DNA from 2 places in the Bradyrhizobium sp. USDA 4504 genome. Region 1 is predicted to be linked to the other one. Evidence: riboswitches for the same ligand, from Rfam matches in the RefSeq annotation. Region 1 holds a riboswitch; the other holds the start of a gene.
The links. A riboswitch is a leader RNA that binds a small molecule or an ion and turns the genes downstream of it on or off. The one in region 1 is predicted to bind S-adenosylmethionine.

Region 1 (8,311 bases):
CTGAGGCAACGGCGTCGCTTGGGGCGGAGCGGCGTCTGCCGCGGCGACCTGAACGGCAGGTGGAGCGGGCTGCGCCGGAGGCTGCGGATCATCCGGCGGCAATGCTGGAGTTGAAACGAGCTGCGGCGCCCAACGGGCGACAAGCAGCTTGGCTTCCCCGCCATATGACGACTGCAAAGCCAGGGCAGCGACCACGATACATGCTGCCACCGACAAGGCGGTGAGGGCGCGGAATACCGGTCTTCCGGGCCGCGATTGCGAGGCAAGTCCGGAAGAAGCAGGGCTGGGCCCGGAAGAAACGGGGTTGGGTCCGACCGAGGGCGGGTTTGGCTTTGCCGACGGGTGGGACGCGGCATCGCGCTCCATTCTTGCGAGCTGTTCACTCAAGCGCGTGAGTTCTTCATCGGCGCGCGCAATCTGCTTTTGGGCTTCCGCGAGTCGTTCGTCGGCGCGCGCGCTCGGGCTATCGTTCGATCCAACTGGGTTCGGAGTGGGCGTGGAGTTCATTGACGTTTCCCTTTCCGTCCAATGTCACCCAAGAGTGCCGACTCGGCTATCCGTCAGGGGCGATCAGCCTCCAGCACTCCCTTCAGTCTTGTCTAAAGAATGGCCGGATGATAGCGCGCCCGAGGTCTCGTGATAATGGGGCGGGATATTGGCCCGGGCTAGCCGAAGATCGGGTCCGCTCGGGTCAAAAGCCGACATCATTCTGCGCCGCTTGGGGCAATGCAAACGGCCCTGGCCAGCGTAGTCTCAGGCGTCCCGCTGGACCAACTCGAAGGTGATGCCCTCCGGGCCCTCGAACAGCCGGAGCTTCCGGCTGATGTAGTCCATCACCTCGCTCAGCATGGTGACACCGTTGGCCACCAGGTGCGCGGTGGCCGCCTCGATGTCGTCGACGCGGAAGGCGAGGTGATTGAAGCCCAGCTTTCGCAGATTGGTCGGGTGCATCCCCGGATCGGTCCCCGGGAGCGGGTCGAACTGAAGCAGCTGGATTTCGAAATCCGCTCCTTCGAGTGCGAGGGTGATGTGCTGCGCTCTCATGGCCGGCATGCCCATGTACCGGGCGGGAACGCCGCCGTCGATGGTCGCGACGTGAGTCTTCTTGAAGCCGAGCAGCGCGAAGAATTCGATCGCCGGGCCGGCATCTGCCACTGCGATAGTCACATGATCCGGACTGAGTATCATCTGATCGCTCCCTGTCATCAGCGACGCGCCGGCTTTCCTGCTGGAGGCTATCAGCTCGCTCCGTCCGCCGGTAGGCGGGTCGGCCCTGCGGCGACACAATCCGACGGGCAACTCCAATTGTAGGATGGGTAGAGCGAAGCGAAACCCATCGATTTAAGCCCGCGGCGCCAATGATGGGTTTCGCTGCATCGTTGCGCGAAGCTGAAACGACGAGTCCCGTCAACCACACCCGCCGCGGAGTATGGGTCCCGGCTTTCGCCGGGACGACGAATGGAAAGAGTCGCCCCGGCTACTTCTCCAAATTCGCATGCGGCCGGCCGAAGTCGGGTGCGGCGGAGTCCTGGCCGGTCTCGACGATGCCGCGGCGGATGGCGCGGGTGCGGGTGAAGTGGTCGAACAGCGCTTCGCCGTCGCCGCGCCGGATCGCGCGGGTCAGCTTCGACAGATCCTCGTTGAAGGTGCCGAGCATCTCGAGCACGGCGTCCTTGTTGGCGAGGAATACGTCGCGCCACATCGTCGGGTCCGAGGCCGCGATGCGGGTGAAGTCGCGGAAGCCGCCGGCGGAGAATTTGATGACCTCGGATTCCGTCACCTGCGCCAGCTCGTCGGCGGTGCCGACGATGGTGTAGGCGATCAGATGCGGCAAATGGCTGGTGATCGCGAGCACGAGGTCATGATGGTCGGGCGTCATGATCTCGACCTTGGCGCCGAGCGCGGCCCAGAACGTTCGCAATCGGTCGGTCGCCGCGGGATCGGTGCCTTCGGGCGGGGTGAGGATGCACCAGCGGTTGATGAACAGCTCGGCGAAGCCGGAATCCGGCCCCGAATGCTCGGTGCCGGCCACCGGATGCGCCGGGACAAAGTGGACGCCGTCAGGCAGATGCGGCGCCATGTCCTTGACGACGGCGCCCTTCACCGAGCCGACGTCGGAGATGATCGCGCCGGGCTTCAGATGCGGCGCGATCTCAGCGGCGACCGGGCCGCAGGCGCCGACCGGGATGCAGAGGATGACGAGGTCGGCATCCTTCACCGCCTCGATGTTGGTCTCGACGACGCGATCGACGATGCCGAGTTCGGCGACGCGCGCACGCGTCTTCTCCGAGCGCGCGGTGGTCACGATCTCGCCGACCAGCCCTTGCGCGCGCGCGCCGCGCGCGATCGAGCCGCCGATCAGGCCGAAGCCGATCAGCGCGATGCGTTGGAAGAGCGGGGCGGTGGTCACGATGTCACTTTCCGGCCAGGAAGTCGCGCAGCCCCTCGACCACGAGGCGGTTGGCCTCCTCGGTGCCGATGGTCATGCGCAGCGCATGCGGCAGCTTGTAATTGTTGAGTGCGCGCAGCACGAGGCCGCGCCGTGTGAGATAGGCGTCGGCTTCCGCCGCGGTCTTGCCCTTGTCGGTCGGGAAATGGATCAGCACGAAATTGGCGACGCTCGGCGTCACCTTCAGCCCGAGCTTGCCGATCTGCTCGGTCAGCCAGTTGCGCCATTGTTCGGTGTGGGTTCGCGACATCTGCACATGCGCCGAGTCCTCGATCGCCGCCACCGCCGCCAGCATCGCCGGCGTCGTGACGTTGAACGGACCGCGGATACGGTTGCAGGCATCGACGATATGCGCCGGCCCGAACATCCAGCCGATCCGCAGCGCCGCAAGGCCGTGGATCTTCGAGAAGGTGTGCGTCACCACCGTGTTGTCCGTGGTCGCGACCAGCTCGATGCCGAGCTCGTAGTCGTTGCGCGAGACGTAGTCGGCATAGGCGGCGTCGAGCACCAGCAGCACATGCGACGGCAGCGCGGCGCGCAGCCGTTTGACCTCGTCGAACGGGATGTAGGTGCCGGTCGGATTGTTCGGGTTGGCGAGCCAGACCAGTTTCGTGCGCGGCGTCACCACCTTGAGTATGGCGTCGACGTCGGCCGTGAAATTGGTCTCGGCCGCGATCACGTTCCTGGCGCCGTTCGCCATGGTGGCGATCGGGTAAACCAGGAAGCCGTGGGTGGTCGAGATCGCCTCGTCGCCGGGCGCGAGATAGGTGTGCGCCAGCAGGTTGAGGATTTCGTCGGAGCCGGCGCCGCAGATGATGCGGTCGGGATCGAGCCCGTAGGCGCGGCCGATCGCCTCGCGCAGCACGCGTGAGGTCCCCTCCGGATAGTCCTCGAGATGGTCAGCCGCCGCCTTGTAGGCCGCGATCGCCTTCGGAGACGGCCCGAACGGCGTCTCGTTGGCGGACAGCTTGAACACTTTGCGGCCCGGTTCCGGCACCGGGCTCTTGCCGGGCGTGTAGGGCGCAATATCGAGGATGCCGGGGTTCGGCACGGGGCGGGACATCATCAACTCCGAACAGAGCGTTTTCGAGCGAAGTGGATACCGGTTCGCGTGAAGAAAACGCGTCAAAACAAAAGCCTGGACGGGCGGCTGGCTCTTACTTCAGGTCCTGGCCGATCCGTTAGAGGGCACCGTATAGCGCGTTGCGTGGCTGCCGACGAGGGCCGACGAGCGGACCGAGGCGCCGGCCTTGATCAGGGCGAGCTTGATGGCCTCGAAATCGTGTCCGGTGACCGAGACCAGGAGCGCCGCGCCGTCGAAAGCGGTGTCGGGGACCGCGACGATCTCGGCGAGCGGCGCAAGCGCCCGGGCGACATCGGCGTTCCAGCCGGAGACGCGCACGCTCCAGGTCTGCACTTCGGTGACCATGGCGTCGTCGGCGACCCGCGAGATCACGAACACCGGCAGCGCGGCGGGATGGTCGGCGCGTTCGAGGAACGGCAGCCGCGCGATGATCTTCGGCGCGCCACTGGCCTCGAGCGCATTCCACCACGGCGTACGGCTTGCGATCGCGGAGACCAGCGCGAGGTCGCCCTTCGACTTCGCCACCGCCTCGACCGCGGCCTGTGCGCTGAAATGCGACACGTAAGGCACCACGAAGCCGAAGTGAAACCGCGCCGAGTCGCGCATGGCCGACTCGCCGACCGAAACATCGGCATGCACCGCGAACGGCGCCTGCACATAGGTGAAGGTCGAGATGATGACGCGCCAGATGCTCTCGATGGTGTCGAGCGGCAGGATGCCGCGATGACGCCGCACCAGCTCGCGCATCATGCTGGCCTCGCGTGCCGGGCGGAATGCCGAGCCGACCTCCTGGGTCTTCTTGACCTGGATCAGGCGGTCGATGATGTCGCCGCGCGCCATCAGCAGGCGGTGTACCTGCTCGTCGATCGCATCGATCTCCTTGCGCAGATCCTGCAGCGAGGGCGGCGACGGGGGTGGGTTGGACATGCTCTCAAACCTTGTCGTCGGGGCGGCCCGGTGCCGCGTCGGACAGGGTCCCTGATTAGGAAAGACGGGCAGCGAAAGCAAAGAGAAACGTCGCAGGCGTGCCTTGCGCATTCGGTTAACCAATTGGCCGTGGGCAGGGCTGTCTTGACGGCGGGGGGCGTGGGGACTACGTTCCCTGCGTCCCGTGGTCATTTGAGCCGGCCGGCTTGCAGCCACGTTAAACAACTCGCTAAACAGGCCGGGGACCTTATCAGCTCCCGGCCGAACCTTTGTTCAGGCCGGGTTTTTTATTGGCCTGAGGTCCGTCGAGCCCTCCCGCGCGGAGGCAGGGTCGCCTAGATGAGCAACGTGCGTCCGATACCGAGCCCACAAACCCCGAGCGATGATCGCGCCCATGAGGCCGACCATCCGTCGTCATTGGTGGCGAAGTTCGGGATGGACCAGCCGCTCAAGCTCGATTGCGGCGTCGATCTCGCACCATTCCAGATCGCCTACCAGACCTATGGCGAGCTCAATGCCGACCGCTCCAACGCGATCTTGGTCTGCCACGCGCTGACCGGCGATCAGCATGTCAACAACATCCATCCCGTCACTGGCAAGCCCGGCTGGTGGGAGACCATGGTCGGCATCGGCCGGCCGATCGATCCCGACAAGTACTTCATCATCTGCTCCAATGTGATCGGCGGCTGCATGGGCTCGACCGGCCCTGCGTCGTTGAACCCCGCGACCGGCAAGGTGTGGGGACTCGATTTCCCGATCATCACCATCCCCGACATGGTGCGTGCGCAGGCGATGCTGATCGATCGTCTCGGCATCACGACGCTGTTCTGCGTGGTCGGCGGCTCGATGGGCGGCATGCAGGTCCTGCAATGGACCGCGGCCTATCCGGAGCGCGTGTTCTCGACGCTCGCGATCGCCTGCTCGACGCGCCACTCGGCGCAGAACATCGCGTTCCACGAGCTCGGCCGCCAGGCCGTGATGGCCGATCCGGACTGGCGCGGCGGCCGCTATGTCGACGAGGACACCCATCCGCACCGCGGATTGGCGGTGGCGCGGATGGCCGCGCACATCACCTATCTCTCGGACGCCGCGCTGCACCGCAAGTTCGGACGGCGGATGCAGGACCGCGAGCTGCCGACCTTCTCGTTCGATGCGGATTTCCAGGTCGAGAGCTATCTGCGCTACCAGGGCTCGTCCTTTGTCGAGCGCTTCGATGCCAACTCCTATCTCTATCTGACCCGCGCGATGGACTATTTCGACATCGCCGCCGACCACAACGGCGTGCTGGCGAAGGCGTTCACCGGCATCCAAACGCGGTTCTGCGTGGTGTCGTTCACCAGCGACTGGCTGTTTCCGACCTCGGAATCGCGCGCGCTGGTGCATGCGCTGAACGCGTCGAGCGCGCGGGTGTCGTTCGCCGAGATCGAGACCGACAAGGGGCACGACGCCTTCCTGCTCGACGTGCCCGAATTCCTCGAGATCTCCCGTGCCTTCCTGCTGGCCGCAGGCAAGGCGCGCGGCCTGAAGGACGGCGGCCGGTCATGAGCATGCAGCAGACATTGCCCTTGCCGGGTATCGCGCCGGAGCGGACCGGCGGCTATCGCACCGATCATCTGTTGGTCGCCGACATGGTGCGGCCGGGCTCGCGCGTGCTCGATGTCGGCTGCGGCGACGGCGAATTGCTGCAACTGCTGGAAAGCCGCGGCATCGACGGCCGCGGCATCGAGCTGTCGCGCGAGGGTGTCAATGGCTGCGTCGCCAAGGGGCTCGCGGTGGTGCAGGGCGATGCCGACACCGACCTCGTCAATTATCCGGATGATGCGTTCGACTACGTGATCCTGTCGCAGACCTTGCAGGCGACGCGACAGCCCAAGGTGGTGCTGGAAAATCTGCTGCGCATCGGCCAGCGCGCCATCGTCTCGTTCCCGAATTTCGGGTTCTGGAGGATGCGGCTGCAGCTGTTGATCGGGGGCCACATGCCGCGCACCGAGAATTTGCCGGCGAGCTGGTACGACACCTCGAACATCCACTTCTGCACCATCAAGGATTTCGTGCAGCTCTGCGAGGAGATCAACGTCAAGATGGAGCGCGCGGTGGCGCTCGATCTCTACGGCCGTCCGGTGCCGCTCAACCTGCCGTGGTGGGTGTGGAACATGTTCGGCGAGCAGGGCGTGTTCCTGCTCAGCCGGGGTGGGCAGGGGAAGTGACGTCATGGCGTCATTCCGGGGCACGCGAAGTGTGAACCCGGAATCTCGAGATTCCGGGTTCGATGCTGCGCATCGCCCCGGAATGACAGGACTACACCGGCGCCGCCACCAGCGACCGCGGATCGCGTACCGGCCAACGGCCGGCCTCGACCAGCGCGATGAAGCGCTCGACCATCTCGTTGAACAGCGCCGGCTCCTCGAGGTTGAGCACGTGGCCCGACTTCGGGAAGAACGAGAGGCCGGCGGCCGGCAGATGCTGCTTCAGGAACATGCTGGGCGCGATGCAATTGTCGTCCTCGTCGCCGCACAGGATCAGCGCCGGCGTCGCGGCGCGCTTGATGGCGTCGGTCATGGTGTAGATCGAGGGCCTGCCGCCCTGGAAGCTGCGCATCGTGTTGGCTGAGCCTCTGGCGTCGTGGCGGGCGAGCGCGGCGTAGAAATCGGCGTGGCCGCGCGGATCCTTGACCAGGAACGGAATCCGGCTCGGCGCTTCGCGCGTCACCTTGGCGACCTCGACCGCGCCGATGCTCTCGTATTGCTCGGCATTGGCACGGCACTGCGCGCGGAAGGCATCGAGATGCTCGAGGCTTGAGCCGGAGCCGACCGCGGCCAGCGTCATCGACAGCGCGCGCTCCGGCGCGTTGAGGGCGATCTGCAGCGACGAATAGGAGCCCATCGAGAGCCCGACGAAATGCGCCTTGGCGATGCCGAGATGGTCGAGCACGGCGAGCGCGTCGGTATAGAAGTGCTGGTAGGTGTAAACGTCGGCACTCGCAGGCACGTCGGACGGCGTGTAGCCGCGCGCCGAATAGGCGATGCAGCGGTGGCCGCGCGCGAAGTAGCGCATCTGCGGCTCCCAATTGGTGTGATCAGCGGCGAACTCGTGCAGGAAGATGATCGGGGTTCCGCTGCCGGCCTCTTCGAAGTGGAGGCGGACATGATCTTTCGTCGTGGCGTAGGGCATTGAAATTCTCCTCTCGTTGGCCGCCTCCAGATTTGCAGTTAATTTTCGAGGCCGCAATGCGGCAGTTCCGGTTCCTTTCTCGTCATCGAATCATCGCGGAATGACCAAGAAATTGGTCCCGCAGTGCCGCATGAAATCTTCCTCGCGCCATCCCGATTTTCAAAACCACCGCCGTGTTCCCCCGGGAACGCGACGGGGAATTGGGGGGCGTTACAGAGGATCTAGTGAAGTATGGTTCAGTTGCTTGCGTGTCGCCGGTCACTTCGTGTTTTGGCGCTGGCTCTGTGTTCGCTCACTCTCGCCGTGATCTCCGCCGCACCGGCATCCGCCCGTCCGCATCATTCCCGTCACGCGCATTCGGCCCATGCCGGCCATCACGCGCGTCATTATGCCCGTCATCACTATCGGCCCGCAGCGCGGCTGTCGCGCGCCGAGCGCCGCGCACTCGCGCAGCCGGGCGGGATCATCGAAACCAACGCAGCGCCGTTGCCCGGCAGCGCTGACCCCGTGCCCAACACGGGCGGCGTGATTGCGGCAAGCGGCTTCGGCTCGTCCGGCATCGTGGCCGAGGCGCGCCGCTATCTCGGCGGCAATCCGACCGGCCGCTCCAGCCTGTGGTGCGCCCGCTTCATGAACATGGTGCTGCAGCACACCGGCCATCGCGGCACCGGCTCCGACAT
Region 2 (8,311 bases), 1.9 Mb from region 1:
CCGCCTGCTGCGGTGTGGATTGCTTCGTCGCTTCGCTCCTCGCAATGACGACACATCTGAAACCAACGAGGATTGAACAATGGCTTCCATTCACAAGGATATCCCGATCGACGCGCCGGCAGATCATGTCTGGGACGCGTTGCGCGATTTCGGCGCACTGCATACGCGGCTAGTGCCGGGCTTCGTGACTGACACGCAACTGGACGGCGACGTCCGCACCGTCAGCTTCTCCAACGGCACCGTGGCGCGCGAGACGCTGGTCGATTGCGACGACCAGCGAAAGCGGCTGGTCTATGCGATCAGCAGCGAGCGGTTGAAGCAGCATTCCGCCTCGGTGCAGGTGTTCGCCGAGGGCGACACGCGCTGCCGCGTGGTGTGGATCGCCGACGTGCTGCCGCACGAGGTCGCGCCATACATGGACGCGCAGATGGATCTCGGCGCGGCGGCGATGCAAGCCGCGATGGCCAAATCGGCCAGGGAGAAGAGCGCGGCGTGATCCGCTAGGTCATGCGACTGGCCGCGCATTTCGAACTATGACCGTCACCCTGAGGAGGTCGCGAAGCGACCGTCTCGAAGGGCGACAGTCCCGCTGTTTCTACGAGCGCACGCCGAAACACCTGGGCCGTCGATCCTTCGAGACGCCGCTTCGCGGCTCCTCAGGATGACGGATTTAATATCTACGACAGCGCCGGCTGCACTTCTGCGACCGGTGCCGACTTGCCCCAGCGCGTCAGGATCACGCTGAGGCAGGACAGCACGCCGAGCACGCCCATCGAGGCGGCGGCGAGTGCGAAGAAGTTCTGCGCGCTCGCCTCATGCGTCGACAGCCACCAGCCGCCGGTGCCGATGAAGATCAGCCGCGCTGTCTGCGCCAGCACCGGACCCAGCACCTTCGCGGCACCCTGCGAGGAGAAATACATCGACATCGCAAGGCCGATGAACGCGTACATCGGCGCGGCGGTCGAGAGATATTGATGGCTGGTCGCCCGCACGTGCGGATCATTGGTGAACAGATTGACCCAGAGGTCGGGGAAGACGGCGATGAAGCTGCCGACCACGCCGACCGCAAGGAACGACACCGTGCCCGCGGTCCAGGCGATGCGCCGGGCGCGCGCGACGCGCTCGGCGCCGACCGCCATGCCGATCATCGGCACCGAGGCGATGCCGACCGCGAAGGCGACGGAGGTCAGCATGAATTCGAGCCGCGCGCCGATGCCGTAGCCGGCGAGCACCGCGGTGCCGAACTGCGCCAGCATGTGGGTGAAGATCGAGATCGTCAGAACCGACTGCAACGGCGAGAAGCAGGACACCGCGCCGACCTTGAGGATGTCGATGAACATCGCCCATTGCACGCGCAGCCCCTTGAGTTTCGGCTTCACGCGGGCACGGCCCGAGAACAGATACCAGCCCATCACGCTGATGCTGATCGAATAGGCGATCAGCGACCCCGCGGCGACGCCGCGCATGCCGAATTGCGGCACCGGACCGAGACCGAGCCCGAGCGTGCCGCCGAGAATGATCTGCCACACCGCCGAGGACAGGATCATGGTCGACGGCAGCTTCATGTTGCCGGTGCCGCGCAGGATGCCGGCCATGGTGTTCATCAGCCAGGGCAGGATCGCGCCGCCGAAGAACACCTGCGAATAGGCGATCGCCTGCGCCAGCACATTGCCCCGGCCGCCGAGCAGTTCGAGCAGGCGCGGGCCGAAGATCAGCATGCCCAGCATGAACGTCAAACCAAAGGTCAGGCCGATCAGCAGCGCATGCATCGCCAGCGTCGAGGCGCGCTCGATCTCGCCGGCACCGAGCGCACGCGCGATCGCGGATGCGACGCCGCCGCCCATCGCGCCGCCGGACATCGTCATGGTCAGGATCACGCAGGGAAACACCAGCGCCATCGCCGCGAGCGACTCGACGCCGAGCCGGCCGATATACGAAGTCTCCGCGATCACGACGCAGGTGCCGGCGGAGAGCGCGATCACGTTCGGCCACGCCAGCCATAGCAGCGTGCGCAGGATCGGCCCGTCGAGCAGCGCATTGCGCGCCGGCTTGGTCACCGGCGGCGGCAGCGGCCGCTCTTGTTCGTCGACAGGAATTTCGGCGAGGCCGAGATCGGACATTTCTACTCCCACGCGCGATCTGGGGAGCCGCGCCATGGTGTTTCCCTACCATGGCGGCGGCGGAATCCACGTGCGCGGGGCGCAAGGGGGGCCTGCGCGATTGCAGGTGAACCCGGATGAACCTTGGGGCTAGCCGATCGACCAGACGAACGGCGCGCCGGCGGCGCTGTTCGGCTTCAGATGCACCGGAATATGCCGCCCGCAGCCGGCGGCCAGCCCTTCGAACAGGCCGGTCAATACGCTGGCGCAGGCCGGATGATAGTCGGCCACGTCGGCCATCAGCTTCCAGCCCTGCTGGCGGATTTCGAACTGGCCCTCGGATTCGGTGATGTCAGCAATATCGTCCTGCGACTCGAAGAGAGTGCGCAGGAATGCGGCAAATTCCGTGGCACGGCCACGGCGGCCGCCGAGCGCCTGCGCGACCTCGTCGTAATACTGCATGCCGATCAGTCTGCCGGTGAGATGCAGCAGATAGCTCGCATCCTCCGGGCCGAACACCTGCACGATGACCGGCGCGGCCGTCTTCACATATTCCATCGCGTAGTTGCGATAGGCCTTTTCCAGCCGCAGCTTCGGCCAGCTGTCGACCGGCAGCGCCGGCGCGGAGTTCGGATCGAACAGCGGCGCCTCGATATGGCGCGCGAACACCAGGCGCTGGTCGAGCTCGAGCGGATGATCGTACTCGCAGTAATAGCCTTCGAGGCCGTCCTGGCCGTCGACACTCTGCTTGGTGCAGACGAAGCCGAGCCGCAAGTCCCCGAGCGCGACACCGTTGTTGGCGTGCCAGCCGCGCAGCATCGCGCGCGAGACCTCACCGGGCACGCCGCAGATCGCCGTGCCCTTCCAGATCCAGCGCGGCGGCGGATAGCGGATCCAGGCCTTGCGGTCGGTCTCGTACATGTATTCGACATGCACGCCGCCGATCCAGTTGGAAAGATAATGATACTGCGCGGCCGCGACCGCCGGCGGCAGGCTGTCGAGGCCGAGCTTCTTCAAGCCGGGCAGGAAGCGCTCCTGCTGCTGGCGACGAAACACGCGGAAGACGAACTCGGCGGCATCAGCCGTGCCGCGCCGCGTGACGACGGTGAGGATCAGCCCGGTGAAGAAGGCGTGATAGAGATCGGCGACGCTGCGCCACTTCCGCCATTGCGTTTCGCGCGCGTCCTGCTCTCCGGTCATGTCTGCTCCCGCTGTTCTTGTTGGCGAGATAAAGCCTCGCGCGCGCAATCGTAGCCCGGATGCAGCGAAGCGCAATCCGGGGCGGCTCAATGCGCGTATGCAGCGCCCCGGATTTCGCTAGCGCTTCATCCGGGCTACGGAATTACACGCGCGCGAAACGGAATTACACGCGAAAATGCTTGGAGAGCTTCAGGCCCTGCGCCTGATAGTTCGAGCCGATGCGCTGGCCGTACAGCGCGTCGGGGCGCTCGAGCATCCGCTCATAGACGAGGCGGCCGACGATCTGGCCATGCTCGAGGATGAACGGCACCTCGCGCGAGCGCACCTCCAGCACGGCGCGCGCCCCCTTTCCGCCGGCGCCGGCATAGCCGAAGCCGGGATCGAAGAAGCCGGCATAATGGACGCGGAATTCGCCGACCAGCGGATCGAACGGCACCATCTCCGCGGCGTAGTCCGGCGGCACCTGCACCGCCTCTTTCGACGCCAGGATGTAGAACTCGCCGGGATCGAGGATGAGACTGCCGTCGGGCCGGGCCTTGATCGGCTCCCAGAAGTCGTCGACAGCATAGCCGCCGCGGCGATCGACATCGACCACGCCGGTATGGCGCTTGGCGCGATAGCCGACGAAGCCGCCCGAGCTCTCGCCGGAGAGATCGACCGAGAGCGCGACGCCATGGGTGAGATCGGCATTGGCGGCGTCGACCAGCCGCTCGGCGGCATGCAGCGCATCGAGCTCGTCGGCGGTCAGCGTCGCCTCGCCGATCCGGAAGCGGACCTGGCTGAGCCGCGAACCCTCGCGCAGCAGCACGGGAAACGTCTTCGGGCTGATCTCGGCATAGAGCGGGCCGTGATAGCCGGCGCCGATCATGTCGAAGCGGCGGGTGCCGTCGGCGATCACGCGGGTGAAGACGTCGAGCCGTCCGGTCGAGCTCTTCGGGTTGGCCGCGGCCACGATCTCCGGCGGCAGCGCCAGGCTCTCCAACAGCGGCACGATGTAGACGCAGTTGGTCTCCAGCACCGCGCCGTCGGACAGATCGATCTCGTGCAGCTTCAGCTCGTCGATCCGCTCGGCGACGGTGGCATCGGGCCCCGGCAGGAAGCTGGCGCGGACGCGGTAGGCGATGTCGCCGAGGCGGAGATCGAGGCTGGCCGGCTGGATCTGGCTCTCGACGAAGTCATAGGCGGGCAGAATGAGGCCGGCCTCCGCCATCTCCGCGATCATGCGGTCGGGCAGGATTCCGTTGGATTCATCTTCCAGCGTGAACGACACGATGCGGTCCCTCGGCGATCCCTCGAGATGGCCCAAAAATCATACTCCAGGCGGCCATCAAGCCCCAAAATATGGGCTTTTACGGGTTATCCGATGACCGTCTTGACGGAAAGGGCGCGAGGGAATATCAGCTGCACTTATCCCGTGGTGATTTGAGCCGGCCGGCTTGCAGCCACGTTAAATAAGTCGCTAAACAGGCCGGGGACAGTGTGATCCCGGCTTGTGGAGGTTGCTCCAGGCCGGTTTTTTTGTGGCCATTCTCCAGGGGAAATGGCCACCTCGGAGGTCACATGTCTGAATCTGAAACCACGGCCCGCTTTCGTCCCGAAACCCGTCTCGTCCATGGCGGTACGCTGCGCTCGCAATTCGGGGAGACGTCGGAAGGGCTGTTTCTCACCCAGGGCTACGTCTACGACACCGCCGAGCAATGCGAGGCGCGCTTCAAGGGCCAGGACCCCGGCTTCATCTATTCGCGCTATTCCAACCCGACCATTGCGATGTTCGAGCGCCGCATGATCGAGCTCGAGGGCGCGGAAGCCGCGCGCTCGACCGCGACCGGCATGGCCGCGGTGACCACCGCGATCCTCGCCCCGCTGAAGGCCGGCGATCATGTGGTGGCCTCGAAGGCCCTGTTCGGCTCCTGCCTCTACGTGGTGCAGGACCTGTTGCCGCGCTACGGCATCGAGACGACGCTGGTCGACGGCCTCGACCTCGACCAGTGGCAGCGCGCGTTGCGGCCGCACACCAAGACCTTCTTCCTGGAGAGCCCGACCAATCCGACGCTCGACGTGCTCGACATCGGCGCGATCGCAGAGATCGCGCATAGCGGCGGCGCCCGGCTGATCGTCGACAACGTGTTTGCGACGCCGATCTGGCAGAGCCCGCTGTCGCTCGGCGCCGACGTCGTGGTCTATTCCGCAACCAAGCATATCGACGGCCAGGGCCGCTGCCTCGGCGGCGTCATCCTGTCGTCGGAGGCCTTCATCGCCGAGCACATCCACAATTTCATGCGCCAGACCGGGCCGTCGCTGTCGCCGTTCAACGCCTGGGTGCTGCTGAAGGGGCTGGAGACGCTCGGCGTGCGCGTCCGCGCCCAGACCGAGAACGCGGCGAAGATCGCCGAGGCGCTGGCCAAGCATCCGAAGATCACGCGGCTGGTCTATCCGGGCCGCCCCGACCATCCGCAGGCCGAGACGGTGAAGAAGCAGATGGGCGCCGGCTCGACACTGGTCGGCTTCGAGGTGAAGGACGGCAAGGCTGGCGCCTTCCGCTGCCTCAACGCGCTGAAGATCTCGCGCATCTCCAACAATCTCGGCGACGCCAAGAGCCTCGTCACGCATCCCGCGACCACGACGCATCAGCGCCTGGCGCCGGAGGCCCGCGCCGAACTTGGTATCAGCGAAGGTTTCATTCGCTTCTCGGCCGGGCTCGAGCATCCCGACGACCTGATCGAGGATTTTGAGCGCGCGCTGGAGCAGGTTTGAAGCAACGCGTCATGGCCGGGCTTGCCCGGCCATGACGGCTTCTCTTGAAGATTAAGTCGCAGCCGTCGTGACGCCGCCGTCGACCACGATGGTCTGGCCGGTCATGAACGTCGAGGCATCGGAGGCGAGATAGGCCACGGCGCCGGCGATCTCGTCGGGCTCGCCGATGCGGCGGAGCGGCGTCGATGCGGTGCGGCGCTTCAGATTGTCCGGGTCCTCCCATAGCGCGCGGGCGAAATCGGTCTTCACCAGGCCCGGCGCCACGCAATTGACGCGCACGCCCTTCGGGCCCCACTCGCCGGCAAGGCTGCGGCACAGCGCGAAGTCGGCGGCCTTGGAGATGCCGTAGGCGCCGATCACCGTAGAACCCCGAAGTCCGCCGATCGAGGAGATGATCACGACCGAACCCTTGCCGCGTTCGGCCATCTGCGGGATCGCCAGCGCGGACAGCCAGATGTTGCTCTTGACGTTGGAGCCCATGATCTTGTCGAAGGCCTCGTCGGTGATGTCGAGCAGCGGGCCGTAATAGGGATTGACCGCGGCGTTGCAGACCAGGATGTCGATCTTGCCGTAATGCTTGATCGTCCCCGAGACCAGCGCCTCGACCTCGCTGCGGCGCGCGATGTTGCAGGGGATGACGAGCGCATCGCCGCCCGCCTTCTTGATGCCGTCGGCGACTTCCTGGCAAGCATCCGCCTTGCGCGAGGAGATCACGACCTTGGCGCCGAGTTTTGCCAAAAGCTCCGCCGATGCGCGGCCGATGCCGCGGCTCGAGCCGGTGATGACCGCGACCTGGCCGGTGAGATCGAACGGGGTGTTTTTCATTGTTGTTGTTTCCCTGTTAGTTGCACGTCATTCCGGGGCGCGACGCAGTCGCGAACCCGGAATCCAGAGGTTACGGCGCGAGATTCCGGGTTCTCGCTTCGCGAGCCCCGGAATGACGCCTGTGTGGTTACGCCAGCAGCCCGCCGCCCTCGCTGACGCGACGGAGGTGATAGTCGGTGTCGCCGAGCGTGTTTTCGATCATGGTCAGCCGCTTGAAGTAGTGACCGATCTTGGCTTCCATGGTCATGCCGATGCCGCCGTGAAGCTGGATCGACTGCTGGCCGACGAACTTCAGGGACTTGCCGACCTGCACCTTGGCGGCGGCAACCGCCGACGCACGCTCCTTGGCATCGTCGAAGTCCGACGCCATGGTGGCGAACATCGACATGCTGCGGGCCTGCTCCAGCGCCACGAACATATCGGCGGCACGGTGCTGCAGGCTCTGGAACGAGCCGATCGCAACGCCGAACTGCTTGCGGGTCTTGATGTACTCGACCGTCTCCTTCAGCGACTCGTCCATCGCGCCGACCGCTTCCGCGCACAGCGCAATGCGGGCTTCGTCGGCGACGCGCTCGATCAGGGGCAGGCCGTTCTCGGGATCGCCGATCGCAGCGTCAGCACCGACCTCGACATTGGTGAAGGTGATGTCGGCGGCGTGCAGGCCGTCCTGGGTCGGATAGCCCTTCCTGGTGACGCCCTTGGCATCCGCCGGAACCAGGAACACGCCGATGCCGGTCTTGTCGCGCTGGCCGCCCTTGGTGCGCGCGGTCACGATCAAGGTCTGGGCGTTCTCGCCGTTGAGCACGACGAACTTCTCGCCGTCGATCACCCAGCCGTCGCCTTTCTTCTTCGCCGTGGTCACGACATCAAACAGGTCGTAGCGCGAGTTCTTCTCGAGCTGGGCAAAGCCGAAGGTCTTGCTGCCGTCGATGATGCCGGGAATGTGCTTGGCCTTCTGCTCGGCCGAGCCGCCATGGCGCAGGAAGCCGCCGGCGACCACGACGGTGGCGAGATAAGGCTCGACCACCAGCGCCTTGCCGAGCGCTTCCATCACGATCATGGTCTCGACCGCGCCGGCGCCGAAGCCGCCATCGGTCTCCGCAAAGGGCAGACCGAGCAGGCCCTGCTCGGCGAGCTTGCCCCAGAGCGCTTTGCTCCAGCCGCCCTTCTCCTTCATGTACTTCTTGCGCGCATCGAAGTCGTAGGCATCCGCCAGCAACCCGTCGACGCTTTCCTTGAGAAGCCGCTGCTCCTCGGACAGATCAAAATCCATGTTCGTTCCCTTAACTAACTGATCGTTGTTCAAGCCGGGGCCTCTTCACCTCGCCCCGCTTGCGGGGAGAGGTCGGATCGCGAAGCGATCCGGGTGAGGGGGTACAGGTCTCTCGGCAGTCGTTGCTCGGAGAGATGCCCCTCACCCCAACCCTCTCCCC

Region 2: another riboswitch for S-adenosylmethionine. It lies ahead of ACVMB1_RS37240 (O-succinylhomoserine sulfhydrylase); the one in region 1 lies ahead of metX (homoserine O-acetyltransferase MetX).

What each region holds. Positions count from the first base shown of each region.
Region 1 covers NZ_JBSSGV010000001.1:6,098,781-6,107,091, reverse strand. The annotation lists gene ACVMB1_RS28835 (hypothetical protein) at 1-507, opposite strand, end outside; gene ACVMB1_RS28830 (VOC family protein) at 754-1,188, opposite strand; gene ACVMB1_RS28825 (prephenate/arogenate dehydrogenase family protein) at 1,478-2,410, opposite strand; gene hisC (histidinol-phosphate transaminase) at 2,415-3,512, opposite strand; gene ACVMB1_RS28815 (chorismate mutase) at 3,612-4,460, opposite strand; SAM riboswitch at 4,635-4,714, shown strand; gene metX (homoserine O-acetyltransferase MetX) at 4,800-6,005, shown strand; gene metW (methionine biosynthesis protein MetW) at 6,002-6,667, shown strand; gene ACVMB1_RS28800 (alpha/beta fold hydrolase) at 6,759-7,631, opposite strand; gene ACVMB1_RS28795 (TIGR02594 family protein) at 7,863-8,311, shown strand, end outside.
Region 2 covers NZ_JBSSGV010000001.1:7,956,591-7,964,901, reverse strand. The annotation lists gene ACVMB1_RS37260 (SRPBCC family protein) at 80-496, shown strand; gene ACVMB1_RS37255 (MATE family efflux transporter) at 678-2,120, opposite strand; gene ACVMB1_RS37250 (hypothetical protein) at 2,250-3,299, opposite strand; gene ACVMB1_RS37245 (2'-deoxycytidine 5'-triphosphate deaminase) at 3,463-4,569, opposite strand; SAM riboswitch at 4,704-4,783, shown strand; gene ACVMB1_RS37240 (O-succinylhomoserine sulfhydrylase) at 4,860-6,053, shown strand; gene ACVMB1_RS37235 (SDR family NAD(P)-dependent oxidoreductase) at 6,105-6,878, opposite strand; gene pimD (pimeloyl-CoA dehydrogenase small subunit) at 7,006-8,151, opposite strand.